DNA from 3 places in the Arthrobacter sp. STN4 genome. Region 1 is predicted to be linked to each of the others. Evidence: predicted binding sites of a transcription regulator. Region 1 holds the regulator's gene; each other region holds the start of a gene.
The links. Region 1 encodes HrcA, which represses chaperone genes, less so after heat shock. Its sites were predicted from a motif close to TTNGCACTCGNNNNNNNCGAGTGCNAA; they were not measured.
Positions count from the first base shown of each region.

Region 2: a site for HrcA is predicted at 2,120-2,146, ahead of groL (chaperonin GroEL). Genes of this name have one in related genera too.
Region 3: a site for HrcA is predicted at 3,797-3,823, ahead of groES (co-chaperone GroES). Genes of this name have one in related genera too.

Region 1 is NZ_JAKZGX010000011.1:76,396-82,351, reverse strand. It holds gene MMF96_RS10200 (GerMN domain-containing protein) at 210-1,220, shown strand; gene MMF96_RS10195 (16S rRNA (uracil(1498)-N(3))-methyltransferase) at 1,254-2,024, opposite strand; gene dnaJ (molecular chaperone DnaJ) at 2,031-3,158, opposite strand; gene hrcA (heat-inducible transcriptional repressor HrcA) at 3,211-4,224, opposite strand; gene MMF96_RS10180 (DUF3097 domain-containing protein) at 4,407-5,258, shown strand; gene MMF96_RS10175 (DUF4870 domain-containing protein) at 5,319-5,711, shown strand; gene hemW (radical SAM family heme chaperone HemW) at 5,745-5,956, opposite strand, start outside.
Region 2 is NZ_JAKZGX010000036.1:3,914-9,869, forward strand. It holds gene MMF96_RS17795 (ribonuclease HI family protein) at 1-233, opposite strand, end outside; gene groL (chaperonin GroEL) at 324-1,958, opposite strand; gene MMF96_RS17805 (TM2 domain-containing protein) at 2,377-2,877, shown strand; gene MMF96_RS17810 (LytR C-terminal domain-containing protein) at 2,924-3,520, opposite strand; gene MMF96_RS17815 (DUF3263 domain-containing protein) at 3,563-3,862, opposite strand; gene MMF96_RS17820 (uracil-DNA glycosylase) at 4,006-4,761, shown strand; gene MMF96_RS17825 (siderophore-interacting protein) at 4,858-5,712, shown strand; gene MMF96_RS17830 (threonine/serine exporter ThrE family protein) at 5,750-5,956, opposite strand, start outside.
Region 3 is NZ_JAKZGX010000047.1:3,082-9,037, forward strand. It holds gene guaB (IMP dehydrogenase) at 1-1,341, opposite strand, end outside; gene groL (chaperonin GroEL) at 1,629-3,236, opposite strand; gene groES (co-chaperone GroES) at 3,335-3,631, opposite strand; gene MMF96_RS18810 (class I SAM-dependent methyltransferase) at 4,157-5,392, shown strand; gene MMF96_RS18815 (glutamate--cysteine ligase) at 5,737-5,956, shown strand, end outside.

The sequences.
Region 1 (5,956 bases):
CCGGTTTGGGCACCGGATTGATATACATGGGGTCACTTTAGTGTTTCGATACGGTTTCAGTTCGCGGATTTGCCCCCAGATCCGGGCGGGCTCCGGGTTCCGTGTGCCAAGCTATTGAAGGTTCGAAGTCTGTGGGGGCACTTGGAGCACCGCATCGGCCGCATGGCGGCCTGCCACCAACCAGCCTGAAAAGCGAGCTAAGCATCGGCATGCCTGTACATCCGCGCACCCCCCGTCCGCACGCACCCGTGCCGGACCGGCCGGTGCGCCGGGTCCCGGCCGGGGCAGGCAGGCGGGCCGGGCTGGCCGCCGCCGTCGTGGCCGCGACCCTGATGGCAAGCGGCTGCGCTGCCGGAGTGCGGAACGCCAATGACACCGTGATGCCGACGACGGCCGGAACCCGGTCCACCAGCCAGGTCACCAGCGCCCCGCTGGAAACCCCTGCCGCCACCCAGACGATTCCCGTGTACTGGCTGGGGCACAGCAACAATTCCGTCTACCTGTACCGTGAATTCCTGCCCTCACCCACCACCGATGAACCGATCGTCGCCGCCCTGCAGGCGATGATGACCCGTTCCCCGAAGGACCCGGATTATTTTTCGGTCTGGAAGAAGCCGTCGCGCCTGGCCGCGTCCATCTCGGCCAAGAATGTCATTACGGTTGATGTCTCTGCCGACGCCTTTGGGCAGGCGGTGGACGCCGGCATTGCCAGGCGGTCGGTGTCCCAGCTGGTGTACACCGCCACCGCCTCCGCCGCCATGGCCGGGCTGATCAACCCCGATGCCGCCGTCCAGGTGTCCATATTGGTAGACGGGCACACCGGCTTCAACGCCTTTGGCCACGTCGTCCTCGACAAGCCGCAAACGCGCGACCCCGCCCTGGTGGCCCCGGTGTGGATCATTGACCCCGGCAACGGCGCCACCAGCCACGGGCTGCCGCTGAAGGTGGACGGGCAGGGCATTTCGCCCAGCGGTTCGCTGTCCTGGAGCCTGTCCGCGGTGACCGGCGGCAAGGCCGGGGGCGTCTACCAGTCCGGGACGGTCAGGATTCCCAAGGGGCCGGGCCAGCTCGGCGCCTTCAGCTTCACCGTGGTGCCCCCGCTGGGCACCTACCAGGTTTCGGTTTTCATCGCCGACCCGAGCGTCCCCGGGGGGCAGGTCGGCGTGGACAGCAAGGTCGTCACGCTGTCTGGGCCCACCGCCAGCCCGGCAGCAAAATAAGCCTGCCGCAGCCGGTGGTGCGGCTGCCTGCCGCTACCAGCGGCCCAGTTCTTCGCTGAGAAGCACGACGGCGGCCGGCCCGGCCGTGGACGAGCGCAGCACGTGCCGTCCCAACCTGGCGGTGCGCGCCCCTGCCGCCAGGAAGGCATCCACCTCCCGGGAGCTCATCCCGCCTTCGGGCCCCACCACCATCACGATGCTGGCACCCGTGTCCTGCCCCGCGGGCGAACCGCGCCAGGAGCGCACCACGGCGGGCAGGGTGTCCACGGCGTCCTCGTGCAGGACCAGGGCCAGTCCGGCGCCCCGGATCAGGTCCACCAGGCCCGCGGTGCCAACGAGTTCGCCGACGCCGGGGATGCGGGCCCGGCGGGCCTGCTTGGCGGCGGCCGCCACTGCCCCCTGCCACTTCGCCCGGCCCTTGGCGGCCTTGTCCGCCTTCCAGCGGACGATGGAGCGCTCGGCCTGCCACGGCACCACCGTATCCACGCCAAGCTCCGTGGCTGTTTCAATCGCCAGTTCGTCACGGTCGCCCTTGGCGAGGGCCTGGACCAGCACCAGCCCAAAGGCGGCCGCATCCTCGGCGGCCACCTGGTCGACCCGGACGTCCAGGACCCCGGCCGACGCTGCGGTGACGGTGCACACCAGGCGCAACCCGCCGCCGTCGCACACGTCCACGGGTTCGCCCGGCGTGAGCCTTTTAACCGTGGCCGCATGGCGTCCCTCGGCCCCGTCGAGGCGGAAGGCGTCACCGGGTTTCAAGGGCGCCAGCTGTTGGGGCGTGGCGTAAAAGACGGGGTTGCTCACGGCACCCTAGAGGTTGCCGAGCTTGTCGCGGAGCCTGGCAAACATGCCGCCGCTGCTGACCAGCTTCCCCTCGCTGAAGGTTTCCCCGCGCAGGGCGGCGAGCTGCTTGAGCAGTTCCTCCTGGGCGGCATCGGGCTTGGTGGGGGTTTCGACGTGGACGTGGACCTTGAGGTCGCCGCGGCCATAGCCGCGCAGGTGCGTCACGCCAAGGCTGCGCAGGTTGATGACCTCACCGGCCTGGGTGCCGGGCTTGATGGTGATGGGCTGCTCGCCGTCGAACGTCTCCAGGGCCAGTTCGGTGCCGAGCGCGGCCGCCGTCATGGGCACGCTCAGGGTGGCGTGCAGGTCGTCGCCCTCACGCAGGAAGGCGGGGTCGTTGTTGACCTTCATTTCCACGTACAGGTCCCCGGACGGTCCGCCCGCGGGGCCGGCCTCGCCCTGGGCGGCCAGCTGGATGCGGGTGCCGGTGTTCACGCCGGCCGGGACCTTGATGGTCAGGGTGCGGCGGTCGCGGATGCGGCCCTCGCCCATGCACTCGTTGCAGGGGTCCTCGATGCGGGTCCCGTAGCCCTGGCACGAGTTGCAGGTGGCCAGGGTCATGACGTTGCCCAGGATGGAGCGCATGGGGCGCTGGATCTGGCCGCTGCCGTGGCAGACGTCGCAGGTGACCGGGTGCGTGCCGGGACGGCAGCAGCTGCCCTCACATGTGGGGCAGGTGATGGCGGTGTCGATTTCAAGCTTCTTGTTGACGCCAAAAACGGCTTCGCGCAGGTCGATGCGGACGGTGATGAGGGCGTCCTGGCCGCGGCGCATGCGCGGTTCCGGGCCCCGGCCCTGTCCGCCACCCCCACCAAAGAATGTCTCGAAGATGTCCTGGAAGGCGAAGCCCTGGCCGTCGAAGTTGCCGCCGCCGGCGCTGCTGCCGTTTTCGTTGCCGGTGGTGTCGTAGACGCGGCGTTTTTGCGGGTCGGAAAGGATCTCGTAGGCGTGCGTGACGGCCTTGAACCGCTCCTGGGCGTCCGGGGCGTCGTTGACGTCCGGGTGAAGTTTCCGCGCGAGCTTGCGGTACGCCTTCTTGATTTCCTCCGCGGTCGCGTCGCGGGAGACACCCAATGCGTCGTAGTGGTTGCTCAAAATTCTTACTCTCTCCAGTGGAACGTGTTCGTAGGGTTGCCGTGCCGGCCGGTCAGCCGGCCAAAATTCGTGACAGGTACCGGGCCACGGCCCGGACGCTGGACATGGTGTTGGGGTAATCCATCCGGGTGGGGCCCACCACCCCCAGTTTGGCGCTGGCATCGGGCCCGTAGCCGGTTGCCACCACCGACGCCTCCGACAGGGAGTCGTGCGGGTTTTCGCGGCCGATGCTCACGGCCATGCCCAGCGAGTCCTGGGCCATCTGCTCCAGGAGGCGCAGCAGCACCACCTGCTCCTCCAGCGCATCCAGGACCGGGCCAATGCTCAGCGGGAAGTCATTGTTGGACCGGGCCAGGTTGGCCGTGCCGGCCAGCACGATGCGGTCCTCCCGCGCGGCCCGGGCGAGCTGCTCCAGGCCGTGGGCCAGCTTGCGGGCCGTCTCCTGCTCGGACGCCGGAAGGGCTGTGGGCAGCAGTTCCAGTGCTGCGGGCAGGTTGGCGACCGTGCAGCCGTGCAGGATGGACAGGAACTCCTGGCGCAGCGCAGCCAGCCGGACGTCGTCCAGGGGGATGCCGACGTCGATCACCGACTGCTCCACCTTGCCCGAGGCCAGGATGAGCACCACCAACACCTGCATGGGGCCCAGGGACACAAATTCGATGTGCCGCACAGTGGCCTTGGCCGAGCGCGGATACTGCACCACGGCAACCTGGTTCGTCAGTTGCGCCAGCGCACGCACCGTGCGCTCAAGCACGTCGTCCAGGTCGGTCGACCCGTCCAGCAGGATCGCAATGGCGCGCCGTTCCGCGGCCGAGAGCGGCTTGACGGAGGAGATCTGGTCCACGAAGAGCCGGTAGCCCTTGTCTGTGGGAATGCGCCCCGAGCTGGTGTGGGGCGCAGTGATCAGCCCCTCCTCCTCCAACGCCGCCATGTCATTGCGGATGGTGGCGCTCGAGACGCCCAGGCGGTGCCGTTCCACAAGCGCCTTGGAGCCGACCGGTTCGCGGGAATGGACATAGTCTTCGACGATGGCCCGGAGGACTTCCAGCTTCCGTGGTTCACTCATGCCTTGCACCTCCTTGATTAGCACTCTACCTATTCAAGTGCCAAGTCTAATACTTTCCCGGCACGGGTTTTCGGCACGCCGCCCGGCAGGTCCCCGCACGCGGCACCGGAAGGGGCGCTAGCATGGAATTTTCCGCCACGGCCGTGCAGGCCGGGCCCGAACAGGCAAGGGGCAACCGTACAGTGCAGGCCAACAACTGGGGCTACCAGGACATCAGCGCACCGAAGGCACGCACCCTCCGCCAGGTCCCTGCCGCCCGCGGACTCGTGGTCGAGGACGTCCAGAGCGGATGGGTCGGCGCCGTGGTCCGGATCGAAAAGTCCGGCGGCATGCACATCATGGAACTGGCCGACCGGCGCGAGAAGGTCCGGGCCTTTCCCCTGGGATTCGGCTTCCTCGTTGACGGCGAACCCGTTGAGATAGTGGCCCCCGTGGCCGCCGCGGCGCCCCAAAAGGCCACCAGGACCGCCTCCGGATCGGTCAGGGTGGAAGGGCTGCGGGCGCAGGTCGCCAAGGCCAGCCGCATCTGGGTGGAAGGCAAGCACGACGCCGAACTGGTGGAAAAGGTGTGGGGCGACGACCTGCGGGTGGAGGGGATCGTCGTCGAACCCCTCCGCGGCGTTGACGACCTCACGGCGGCCGTCAAGGCGTTCGGTCCCGGGCCGGACCGCCGGCTGGGCGTGCTGGTGGACCACCTGGTGCCGCACTCCAAGGAATCGCGCATTGTGGCGGATCTCATGAAATCGCCGGCAGCGAAAAAGAACGTCCTGGTGGTGGGGCATCCGTACGTGGATGTGTGGCAGGCCATCAAGCCCGCCACGCTGGGCATCCCGGCCTGGCCCGTGATTCCGCGCACCGTGGAGTGGAAGCTGGGCATCCTGCAGGCCTTCGGCTGGCCCCACAGCACCGCCGAGGACATCGGGCTGGGCTGGCAGCGGCTGCTCTCACGCGTCAACAGCTATTCCGACCTCGAGCCTTCACTGCTGGGACGCGTGGAGGAAGTCATCGACTTCCTCACAGCACCCGTATCCTAGTAGGACGACCTGCGCAGCATCGGCCAGGCGGCGACCACATTGTTGAGAGGCAAGTTACACGTGAGCAATCCGTCGAACCCCATGACGAATCCGGCGAAACCCCCACTCACGCCCGCAGAGGACAAGCAGTGGGCGTTCCTGGCCCATTGCGGCGGCGTCCTGGGCTGCATCCCGTCCGCCCTCATCTACAAGTTCATGGCCGGCCGCGGCCCGTTCACGGAGCAGGAATCCCTGGAGGCACTGAACTTCACGCTGCCGCCCACCATCCTGGCGCTGGCGCTGAACATCATCGCCCTGGTGGTGGGGATCTTCAGCCCCTCCGTGGGGACCGTCTTCTCGATGCTCGCCCTCATCGTCTGGGTGTTCCTGACCGTCTGCTCCGTCATCGCCGCCATCCAGGTCAGCCGTGGCAACCCCTACCGCTACCCCTGGAACCTGCGCCGCATCCACTAGCTCTCCGCCGGCCCCGCCGCCCGTTTCCGGGGGTCAGTCCAGGAGGGCCCGGGTGACGGCGTCGCCGAGGAGGCGGCCCTTCAGGGTCAGCACCAGGGTGCCGTGGAAGGCCTTGACCGGATCGATCAGGCCGCCGGCGATGAGGCCGGCCACGGCGTGCCGGCCGGACGGGTTGAGCGTGTCAATCGCCAGCCCGTCGGACAGCCGGGAGGTCAGCATGATTCGCTCCAGTTCCCGGGTGTCCG
Region 2 (5,956 bases), on a different contig from region 1:
CACTTGGTGATGCAGTTGATGACGTATTGGCTGTCGCACAGGATGTGCAGTGGTTCCTGCGGGAGGTGCGCCGTGGACTTGAACAGGTCAAGGACGGCCATGAGCTCTCCCATGTTGTTTGTCCCGTGTGGCCAGCCGCCGGCCCGCCAGCAGTTCTCGTCCACATACCAGGCCCATCCGGCGGGGCCGGGATTTCCCAAAGCCGAACCATCGGCTGCCGCAACAATTGTCATGGCCCAATACTTTCAGATGAATCCGACACTTAAACGCCAATGGGCGCCCCCTCCACCGTGGGAGGGGACGCCCATTGGGGAAGCAGGGGTTTAGAAACCGCCCATGCCGCCCATGCCGCCCATGTCGTCGCCGCCGCCGGCCGGTGCAGCCTTTTCGGGCTTGTCGGCCACAACGGCTTCGGTGGTCAGGAACAGCCCTGCAATGGAGGCCGCGTTCTGCAGTGCCGAACGGGTCACCTTGACCGGGTCGTTGACGCCGGCAGCCAGCAGGTCCTCATACACGCCGGTGGCGGCGTTGAGGCCGTGGCCCACGGGCAGGCCGCGGACCTTGTCAACCACCACGCCGGGCTCAAAGCCGGCGTTGAAGGCGATCTGCTTCAGCGGTGCGTCGATGGCAACCTTGACGATGTTGGCGCCGGTGGCCTCGTCGCCGGTCAGGTCCAGGGCGTCGAACGCCTTGACGCCGGCCTGGATCAGGGCCACGCCACCGCCGGGGACGATGCCCTCTTCCACGGCAGCCTTGGCATTGCGGACTGCGTCCTCAATGCGGTGCTTGCGTTCCTTGAGTTCAACCTCGGTGGCGGCACCGGCCTTGATGACTGCAACGCCACCGGCCAGCTTGGCCAGGCGTTCCTGCAGCTTCTCGCGGTCGTAGTCGGAATCGGAGTTCTCGATCTCGGCGCGGATCTGGGCCACGCGGCCGGCGATGGCGTCGGCGTCGCCGGCACCTTCAACGATGGTGGTCTCGTCCTTGGTGACAACAACCTTGCGGGCCTTGCCGAGCAGGTCCAGCGTGGTGTTTTCCAGCTTCAGGCCGACTTCCTCGGCGATGACCTGGCCACCGGTGAGGATGGCGATGTCTGCCAGCTGGGCCTTGCGGCGGTCGCCGAAGCCCGGTGCCTTGACGGCGACGGACTTGAACAGGCCGCGGATCTTGTTGACGATCAGCGTGGCCAGGGCCTCGCCCTCAACGTCTTCGGCGATGATCAGCAGCGGCTTGTTGGACGCCATGACCTTCTCGAGGACGGCAACGAGGTCCTTGACGTTGGAGATCTTGGAGTTGACGATCAGGATGTATGGGTCCTCAAGGACCGTTTCCTGGCGCTCGGTGTCGGTGACGAAGTAGGCGGAGATGTAGCCCTTGTCGAAGCGCATGCCTTCGGTCAGTTCCAGCTCCAGGCCGAAGGTGTTGGACTCCTCGACCGTAATGACACCTTCCTTGCCAACCTTGTCCAGGGCCTCGGCGATGAGGGCACCGATCTCGGTGTCGCCGGCGGAGATGGAGGCCGTGGCCGCGATCTCTTCCTTGGTCTCGATTTCCTTGGCGGAGACGAGCAGCTGGTCGATGACGCCGGCGACGGCCTTCTCGATGCCGCGCTTGAGCGAGAGCGGGTCTGCTCCGGCGGCGACGTTGCGCAGGCCTTCCTTGACCAGGGCCTGGGCCAGCACGGTGGCCGTGGTGGTGCCGTCACCGGCGATGTCGTCGGTCTTCTTGGCGACTTCCTTGACCAGCTCGGCGCCGATCTTCTCGTAAGGATCGTCCAGCTCGATCTCCTTGGCGATGGAAACACCATCGTTGGTGATCGTGGGGGCGCCCCACTTCTTTTCCAGGACGACGTTGCGGCCGCGCGGGCCCAAGGTGACCTTGACGGCGTCGGCGAGGATGTTCAATCCGCGCTCAAGGCCGCGGCGTGCCTCTTCATCGAATGCAATGATCTTGGCCATGTAGGCTTCAGTCCTTTCGGGACAGTCATTATGGACTCTGCTCCCCAAGTGGTGCCCGCGACGGACGGACCCAAAGCCGGCGATCTCTTTCACGCCTGCCCCGGAATCCTCACCACTGGAGGAAAGGTATTGACCTCCGATGGCGGACGGCTGGCTAGGATCTAGCAGTCACCACCTCAGAGTGCTAAGTCAATAATTAGCACTCGACACCTAAGAGTGCAAGCGCGCGGCCGTCATGTGTGCTGCGGGCGAACGCAGGGGCGCCTGGCCGGGTGCATGGCCGGGCGCTGACTGCTTTCACTGTTTCGCATAAGCGGCTAGCGTTAATCACAGAAAGTCGTCAGCACAGCACCTGGGGCACGTGCACCGGCCGCAGGGGCGCTGGAACTGCCAACGTCCGCGACACCAAGGAGCCCCCATGACCGAGAACCCAAACCCCGCCGATCCGGCCCGGCAGCCCGGCGTCCCGGCCGGCTATGACCAGCCTGCCCCGCCCAGCCATGGACAGCCGCCGCACCAGCAACCCGCCGACCAGGGGCCGCCAGCCTATTTCGGCCAGCCGCCTCAGCCATACCAACAGCCGCCGGTCTACCAGCAGCCGCAACAGCCATACCAGCAACCGCCGGTCTACCAGCAGCCGCAACAGCAGTTCCAGCAGCCCGGCTACGGCCTGCCCCAGGGAGGGCAAAAGTCGAAGGTTGCAGCCGGCATCCTGGGGATACTGCTGGGCTCCCTCGGCATCCACAACTTCTACCTCGGCTATACCAAGAAGGCCTTGATCCAACTGCTCATTTCCGTGATCAGCTTCGGCGCCCTCGCCTGGGCCATCGCCATTTGGGGCCTGGTCGAGGGGATCCTGATCCTGGTCGGCAACGATGGTTTCCGCACGGACGCGAGGGGCATTCCGCTCAAGGACTGACGCCGGCAATCGGGGCGCAGGAGGCACCGGCGCGTGGGTGGTGCCCCTACGCGCCCGGGCCGAGGATGATCGTCAGCGGAACACCCATCTCGGCGGAGTCCAGCAGCGTGGAGATGTTCAGCAGCCTGCCAAGGGCCTCGGCATTGGCCTTTTGTGCCGCGCCGTTGTAGATGATGGAGGAAATGCCCTGCGGGGAGCCGGACCAGTTGCCGGTCTGTGCAACGGTCCAGCCGTTCGCGGCAAGCTGTCCGCTGTACCGGGCCGCCAGTCCGCCGATGCCGGTGGCGTTGAAGACCACGACGGCGGTGGACTTGTCCACCGTGGCAGCCGGTGCGGCCGACGGCGTCGGGGCCGGAGCGGTGCTCGGGGCAGCGCTGGGGGCCTTGGTGGTGGCCGGCTGCTTGCTGTGCGGCGTGGCCGGGGCGGTGGCGGACTGGCTGGCCGGCGGGATCGCGGCCATCTCGTGGCCGCTGAACTTGGGCACGATCAGGAACGCCAGCAGGCCCACACACAGCGCCGCAACACCGAAGATCATCAGCGGCACCAGGCTGCGCGAGGCGACCTCCAGTGAGGCACGGTGGACGCCGTGGCGCGCTGAGTTCTCCGGAACACGGTCAAATTCGTCCCGCGGGTAATTTGTCATGGTGCAGTGCTGTCCTTGGGGGTGAGGCAGTGGAAGCGTGCGTCAGTTTCCGAGCCGGCGTGCGGTCCGGGCCTTTTGGCGCGATGTACGTAGTCTACGCAACCGCTTGACCAACATGGGGTCATGCTCCAAGGCGGCTTCGGTGTCGATCAACGCATTGAGGATTTGGTAGTAATGGGTGGCGGACAGGTCGAACATGTCGCGGATGGCCTGTTCCTTGGCCCCCGCATACTTCCACCACTGCCGTTCCAGGGCCAGCATCCGGGCATCCCGCTCGCCCAGCCCTGCCGCGTCACCGTGCCCTGCGGCGGGCACATGCTGCGACGGTTCGGCTGCTGGCACCACTGCACACTCCTTCAGTTCCACATCCCGGCCCGGTTTTTGCCGGCCCGGTTTTTGCTGCGGCGCCCTGCCGGCGCGCCACTCTTCCATGATAAAGGCGAATGACAGCCGTGTCATTCCGCGGATGCGGCGAGAATGGAACCATGGACTCCACCCCCGGTCTTTTTGACCTCCCCTCCCCGGCCGCCTGGGACGCCGCGCAGCTGCAGGCACTCGACACGTTGGGCACGGACCCGCTCGCGCTGCTGTCACCTGACTGGGCTGCGGCCCTGGCCGGCCAGGAACATGCCCTTCGGGACCTGGGGCGCATGCTGCGCCGGGAGTACGACGCCGGGACCTCCTTCCTGCCTCCCCCTGCCCGGGTGCTGCGCGCCTTGGCCGCGCCCCTGTCCGGCGTCAAGGTCCTGGTGGTGGGCCAGGACCCTTACCCGACGCCCGGGCATTCGGTGGGCCTGGCCTTCGCCGTGGACCGGGCCACCCGGCCCCTCCCCCGCAGCCTGAACAACATCTACAGGGAACTGCAGGCCGACCTCGGCATCGCCCCGGCAGCGCACGGCGACCTCAGCGCCTGGGCCGGCCAGGGCGTCCTCCTGCTCAACCGCGTGCTCACGGTGGCGCCGGGCGCGGCAGGCTCGCACCGGCGTCGTGGCTGGGAAGGCGTCACGGAGGCCGTCATCAAGGCACTCGCTGCGCGGAAACAGCCCTTGGTAAGCGTGCTGTGGGGACGCGACGCACAAAAGCTGGCGCCGCTGCTGGCGGGCACCGCCATCATTGAATCGGCCCACCCCAGCCCGCTGTCGGCGTCGCGCGGGTTTTTCGGCTCGCGCCCGTTCAGCCGCATCAACGCGTCGCTGGAGCTGCAGGGCAGCGGGCCGGTCGACTGGCGGCTGCCCGCCTGACCACCTGCAGGCAGCGGCCGGCAGCCCCTGATAGCGTGAGGACAACCCGACTTCATGGGCGGTCCTGCCGACGCCCCCTTTTCCCAGGAGCGATTTGTGAATTCCGCTGACACCGGCAAGGAAACGGTGGTTGCCCCGGCCGTGAAGCGCCGGCCCCAGTTCGTGCTGGACGTGGTGCGCACGGAACAGCTGAGCCCGCACATGGTGCGCGTCGTGGCCGGCGGGCCCGGCCTGGCCGCCTTTGAAGCCAAGGACGCCACCGACATGTACGTGAAAATCCACTTCCTGCAGCCCGGCGTGGACTATGCCGAGCCCGTGGATGTGTTTGCGCTGCGCGAGACCATGCCGCGGGAACAGTGGCCGGCCACCCGCACGTACACCGTGCGCTGGCTGGACCTGGCCGCACAGGAGCTCGCGATCGACTTTGTCATTCACGGCGACAGCGGCCTGGCCGGACCGTGGGCTGCCGCTGCCGCCCCCGGGGACCGGATCATCTTTTCCGGACCCGGCGGCGCCTACCGGCCCAACCCGGACGCGGACTGGTACCTGTTGGGCGGCGACGAGGCGGCCCTGCCCGCCATTGCGGCGGCCCTTGAGGCGCTGCCCGCCGGGGCCGTGGGCTACGCCTACCTTGAGGTGGACACGGAAGCGGACATCCAGCCGATCGCCGCGCCGGCCGGCGTCGAGGTGGTGTGGCTGTTCCGGCGCGGCGCCACGCCGGACGCGAGCGCGCTGCTGGCGGACGCCGTTGCCGGCGGCCCCTGGCCCGACGGCGCCGTCGACGTGTTCGTCCACGGCGAGCGCGAGTACATGAAGGCCCTGCGCGACGTCCTGTTCAAGCAGCGCGGCCTGGCCCGCAGCCAGGTGTCCCTCTCGGGCTACTGGGCCTACGGCCGGACCGAGGACTACTTCCAGGCGGAGAAGAAGCAGCCCATCGGCAAGATCCTCTAGCCCGCACCGCGGCAGCCGTGCGGGAGGGCGGCAGCGGTCAGCGGCGACGGTTGCGGCGTCGGACCTGCTGGCCGCGGGGCCTGGTGAGCGGGCGGGCCATGTTGTCGCCCAGGACCACCCCGGCCGCCACCGCAAGGATGACCACCAGGGCATTGAAGATTCCGACGGCGCCGGTCACCGAGTCGGCCGGCGTGAGCGTCAGGACGAACATGGCCCGGAAGATGGACAGGCCCACCAGCAGGAA
Region 3 (5,956 bases), on a different contig from region 1:
CACGGAGGACAGCGGCCCGCGGTAGGCCACGCGGCCCTCGATGCCCTCGGGGATGAGCTTGTCGTCACCCGAAACGTCCGCCTGGAAGTAGCGGTCCTTGGAGTAGGATGTGTTCTTCCCGCGGGACTGCATGGCGCCCAGCGACCCCATGCCACGGTACGTCTTGTACTGCTTGCCGTTGACAAAAACCAGCTCGCCCGGGGATTCGGCGGTGCCGGCCAGCAGCGAGCCGAGCATGACGGTGTCCGCGCCGGCCACCAGCGCCTTGCCGATGTCGCCGGAGTACTGCAGCCCGCCGTCGGCGATCAGCGGAACGCCCGCGGGAATAGCAGCCTTGGCGGATTCGTAGATGGCGGTGATCTGCGGGACGCCCACGCCTGCCACAACGCGGGTGGTGCAGATGGAACCGGGCCCGACGCCGACCTTGATGCCGTCGGCGCCGGCGTCAATCAACGCCTGGGCACCTTCGCGGGTGGCGGCCTGGCCGCCGATGATTTCCACGTGGGCGGCGGCGGGGTCGGCCTTGAGCTTGGCGATCATTTCCAGCACGCCCTGGCTGTGGCCGTTGGCCGTGTCCACGAACAGGGCGTCCACGCCCGCGTCGACCATCGTCATGGCGCGTTCAAAGCCGTCACCGAAGAAGCCGATGGCAGCGCCGACGCGCAGGCGCCCGCCGTCGTCCTTCGTGGCCATCGGGTACTGCTCGGCCTTGGCAAAGTCCTTCACGGTGATCAGCCCGCGCAGGAAGCCGGAATCGTCCACCAGGGGCAGCTTTTCAATCTTGTTCTGGCCCAGCAGCTTGGACGCGTCCTCGCGGCTGATGCCCACGCGGCCAGTCACCAGCGGCATCGGCGTCATGACTTCACGGACGCGGCGGCTCGGGTACTCGCTGTCCGGGATGAACACGGTGTCGCGGTTGGTGACGATGCCCACGAGGCGGCCGTCGCGGTCGACCACGGGCAGGCCGGAGACGCGGAAGCGGGCGCACAGCTCGTCGAGTTCCTCCAGGGTGGCGTCCGGACCCACCGTGACGGGGTTGGTGATCATGCCGGACTCGCTACGCTTGACCAGGTCCACTTCCTCGGCCTGGCGCTGAATCGAAAGGTTGCGGTGGACCACGCCCAGACCCCCCTGCCGGGCCATGGCGATTGCCATGCGGGACTCCGTCACGGTGTCCATGGCCGCCGAGAGCAACGGTGTTGCCACGGTGATCCGCTTGGAAACGCGCGAGCCCGTGTCTGCCTCGGACGGGATGACGTTCGTGTGGCCGGGAAGGAGGAGGACGTCGTCGTACGTCAGGCCAACAAAGGCGAAGGGATCATGAATTTCAGGCTGGGACACGAAGGCTCCTTGGCGGGGGTAGAACCGGTGGGGTGTGCATCCGATGGCCAGCCCGTGATTACGGGGCTGGTCTGTGCGTTGTTTACAGTGTAAAACGAAACAGTCCACGGCCCTATTCCCCGCCGATGCAGTGGACTGGGGCACACCCGGACTGCCCTGTCCCGGCAGGGTGGGGGACCCCGGCGCGGTCCGGCCCCGGAAACAAAAAATGACACCGTCCCCCGTTTCCGCGCCCGGTGGAACGGGCGCAAAAACGGGGAACGGTGTCAGATGCCGTCAGGCCCGGGTCAGTGGCTGTGGCCGGCTTCCTCGTCCTCGGCCGGCTTGTCCGTCACGAGCACCTCGGTGGTGAGCACCAGGGCCGCGATGGAGGCGGCGTTGCGCAGTGCCGAGCGCGTGACCTTGACCGGGTCAATGACACCGGCGCCGATCAGGTTCTCGTACTCGCCGGTGGCCGCGTTGAAGCCGGAGCCGTCCTCCAGCTCGCCCACCTTGTGCACCACAACGTAGCCGTCGTGGCCGGCATTCTGGGCAATCCAGCGCAGTGGCTGGGCAACAGCCTTGCGGACCAGCTCGATGGCCGTCGCGGCGTCGCCGGTCAGGGCGGCAACCGCAGCGTCATCGTCAAGGGCCTTGGCGGCCTGCACCAGGGCGGAACCGCCACCGGCAACAATGCCTTCTTCCAGGGCCGCACGCGTTGCGGACACGGCGTCCTCAATGCGGTGCTTCTTTTCCTTCAGCTCGACCTCGGTGGCAGCGCCAACCTTGATCACGCCGATGCCGCCGGCCAGCTTGGCCAGCCGTTCCTGGAGCTTTTCCTTGTCCCAGTCGGAGTCGGTGCGCTTGAGCTCGGCGTGCAGCTGGGCCACGCGGTCGGCGACGTCCTGGGACGTGCCGGCACCGTCAACGATGGTGGTGTTGTCCTTGGTGACCGTGATGCGGCGGGCGGTGCCCAGCACTTCCAGGCCAACCTGGTCCAGGGACAGGCCGATCTCCGGGGAGACAACCTGGGCGCCGGTGAGGATCGCGATGTCCTGCAGCATGGCCTTGCGGCGGTCTCCGAAGCCGGGCGCCTTGACGGCCACCACGTTCAGCGTGCCGCGCAGACGGTTGACGATCAGCGTGGACAGGGCCTCGCCGTCCACGTCCTCGGCAATGATGAACAGCGGCTTGCCGGCAGCCAGCGCCTTCTCCAGCAGCGGCAGGAATTCCTGCAGGTTGGAGATCTTGCCCTGGTTGATGAGGATCAGCGCATCTTCCATGACCGCTTCCTGGCGTTCCGCGTCGGTGACGAAGTACGGGGACAGGTAGCCCTTGTCGAACTGCATGCCCTCGGTGAGGACCAGTTCGGTGGAGGTCGTGGAGGACTCCTCGATGGTGATGACACCATCCTTGCCAACCTTGTTGAAGGCCTCGGCGAGCAGGTCGCCGATTTCCTGGCTCTGCGCGGAGATGGCGGCAACCTCTGCCACCTGTCCGCCCTCGACCGGGCGTGCGTTTTCCAGCAGGCGCTTGGCAATGGCTTCAACCGAAACCTGGATGCCGCGCTTGAGCTCGCCCGGGGCCGCGCCCGCGGCTACGTTGCGCAGGCCTTCCTTGACGAGGGCCTGTGCCAGGACGGTGGCCGTGGTGGTGCCGTCGCCGGCAACATCGTTGGTCTTCGTGGCAACTTCCTTGGCCAGCTGTGCGCCAAGGTTCTCGTAGGGGTCTTCCAGCTCCACCTCGCGGGCGATCGTGACGCCGTCGTTGGTGATGGTGGGGGCGCCCCATTTTTTGTCGAGCACCACGTTGCGGCCGCGCGGGCCGAGCGTGACCTTGACGGTGTCGGCCAGCTTGTCGATGCCGGCCTCCAGCGCCTTGCGTGCGCTGTCGTTGAATTCAAGCTGCTTAGCCATGTGTTTGTCCTTTCACGCAAATGCCCCGCACCCAGACCCAATGGATCCAGACAGGCTCGATCCCCGGGGGTCCCGGGTGCGGGGCTTTCACAAAGTGGTTACTTGACGACGATGGCCAGCACGTCGCGGGACGAAAGCACCAGCAGCTCTTCGCCGCCGGTCTTTACTTCGGTTCCACCGTACTTGGAGTAGATGACGACGTCGCCGACGGCAACATCGATCGGAACGCGGTTGCCGTTGTCGTCAACGCGGCCGGGGCCCACTGCCACAACTTCGCCCTCCTGGGGCTTTTCCTTGGCGGTGTCCGGGATGACCAGGCCGGAAGCGGTGGTCAGCTCTGCTTCGAGCTGGCGGACAACAATACGATCCTCAAGAGGCTTAATAGAGACCGACACTCGGACCTCTCCTTCACATGAGTAAATTCTTTGGATGGCTCAAGGACGCCTGGCCCAGGCGGGATACCAACCGTCGTCGCGGTGCCGGTGATGATCCCCAGGCCAAGAGTCCAAGGTGCTGGCACCCTCAGGGTGAGAGTGCTAACCCTGACTCTATTGAATGAGTTAGCACTCGGTCAAGGCGAGTGCCAGCAAACCGTGTAAAAGTACGACGCCGGCAGGCCGGGTTTCGCTGTGGGCGCACCCCGGGCGGGCGCGCCGGCAGGCGCAGGGTGCGGCTGGCGTGCCGCCGGGTCCGCAGGGACTGCCGGCAGTAAACGGCAGGCGGGACTGGTTCGGCGCCTGGTCCACGTTGGTGCTCCGCCGGCTTTCCGGCAGCGGATTCCTCCATTTACAAGTGGACGCCATGCAACGCCCAGGATCATGTTTCCGCGACGGTGTCTGGGCACCCCTCATGGCCGCACTTGTCCGTGCCCCATGGCCGGCGGTGACCACCACCCCGGCCCCGGCGGATACGATCTACCCATGGCCACCGACGCAATTTCACCGCTCCTGACCGCCGACGGCTGGGAACTGCTGTCCTCCCTTGGCCCGTATTCCGACGCCGATGCGCTCACGCTCAACGAGTCGCTGAGGAAGGCCGGACACTCCCCGGGACTCGTCGCCGCAGCGCTCACGCAGTCCCGCCTGCGGGCGAAGGCCGAGCCCAAGTTCGGGGAATTTGCCCGCCAAATGCTCTTCACCCAGACAGGCCTGGAACAGGCCACCCGGCTGGGCATTGCCGCACTCCACGCGCAGCGGTTTACGACGGCGGGGATCACCACCGTGGCCGACCTCGGCTGCGGCATCGGGGCCGACTCGCTGGCCATGGCCAGCCTGGACCTCGCTGTCACGGCCGTGGAAATGGACGAGCTCACCGCCGCCTGCGCCACCGTGAACCTCATGCCGTTTCCGCACGCCACCGTGGTGTGTGCCAAGGCGGAGGACTTTGGGCTGGACGGGATCGACGGCGTCTGGCTGGACCCGGCCCGACGCACCACCAGCACCTCCGGCACCACGCGCCTGTTCGATCCGGAGGCCTTCTCCCCGCCGCTGTCCTTTGTGGAACGGCTGGCCGATTCGGGCAAGGCCGTGGGCGTGAAGATGGGGCCGGGCATTCCCCACGACGCCGTGCCCGCCACGGCGGAAGCCCAGTGGGTCTCGGTCAACGGCGACGTGGTGGAGGCCGGCCTGTACTTCAACGCGTTGGCCCGCCCGGGCGTGCGCCGCGCCGCCCTGGTCATCGGCCCGCACGGCAGCGCAGAGCTGACCAGCGGCACGGCCTTCGACCCGGCAGCGCAGGACGTGGAAACCGGCCCGGTGGCCGGCTACCTTTACGAGCCCGACGGCGCCGTGATCCGAGCCGGGCTCGTGGCGGACCTGGCCGGCACCATCGGCGCCCACCTGCTGGACCCGCACATCGCCTACCTGTGCGCCAGCGAGCCCGTCGAGACACCTTTTGCCCGCGCGTACAAGGTGCTGGAGGTCAGGCCGTTCAACGTCAAGGCGCTCAAAAGCTGGGTGAAGGCCAACCGGATCGGTGTCCTGGACATCAAGAAGCGCGGCGTGTCCGTCACCCCCGAGGAGCTGCGCCGCCATCTGCTGACGGGTTCCGGCAAGGGGCCCAACAAGGCCACGCTGGTCCTGACGCGGATCGGCGAGGAGAGGGTCGCCGTCGTGGTTGAGCCGTTTGGTCCCGTGGACAGCGCGCGCACCCGCTAGCCCACGCCGGACCAACAAACGCTCCCGCGCAACCGGGGCACCAAACCCCAATGCTCCCCCACTTCGCGGAAATGAAGCCCTACACAACTTCCAGGCACTCCGTGTGCCACGGCGGAACTGCGAAAGGGTTGGTGAAAAGGCCCCCGGTTGCAACCGAGGGTCCGGCCAAACAGCCCCGGTTGCAACCGAGCGTTGGGTGGGGGTGCCGGACTTGCGGGCGTGGGCTTGTTCACAATCGGCATCCAGCCCTTGCGCCCGGCCGCCTGAACTACAATCGTAAAGGCAGCCGGCACCCTCGCCGCTTTGCGCACACTTCCACCACATGCCAAAAGGGGGCGCCCGAAGTGAAAATAAATTTCGCACAGTCCGAGCAGTCTACGCTGGGCCTGGAATGGGAAATTGCCTTGGTGGACAAGGAAACGGGCGAACTGGCCGCCCGCGCCAACGAGGTCTTTGCCAACATCGAAGCGGCCCACCCCGGGACGATGGACGGCGGCGAGCACCCCCACATCAAGGGCGAGATGCTCCAAAACACCGTGGAACTGGTCACCGGCGTCAGCCACA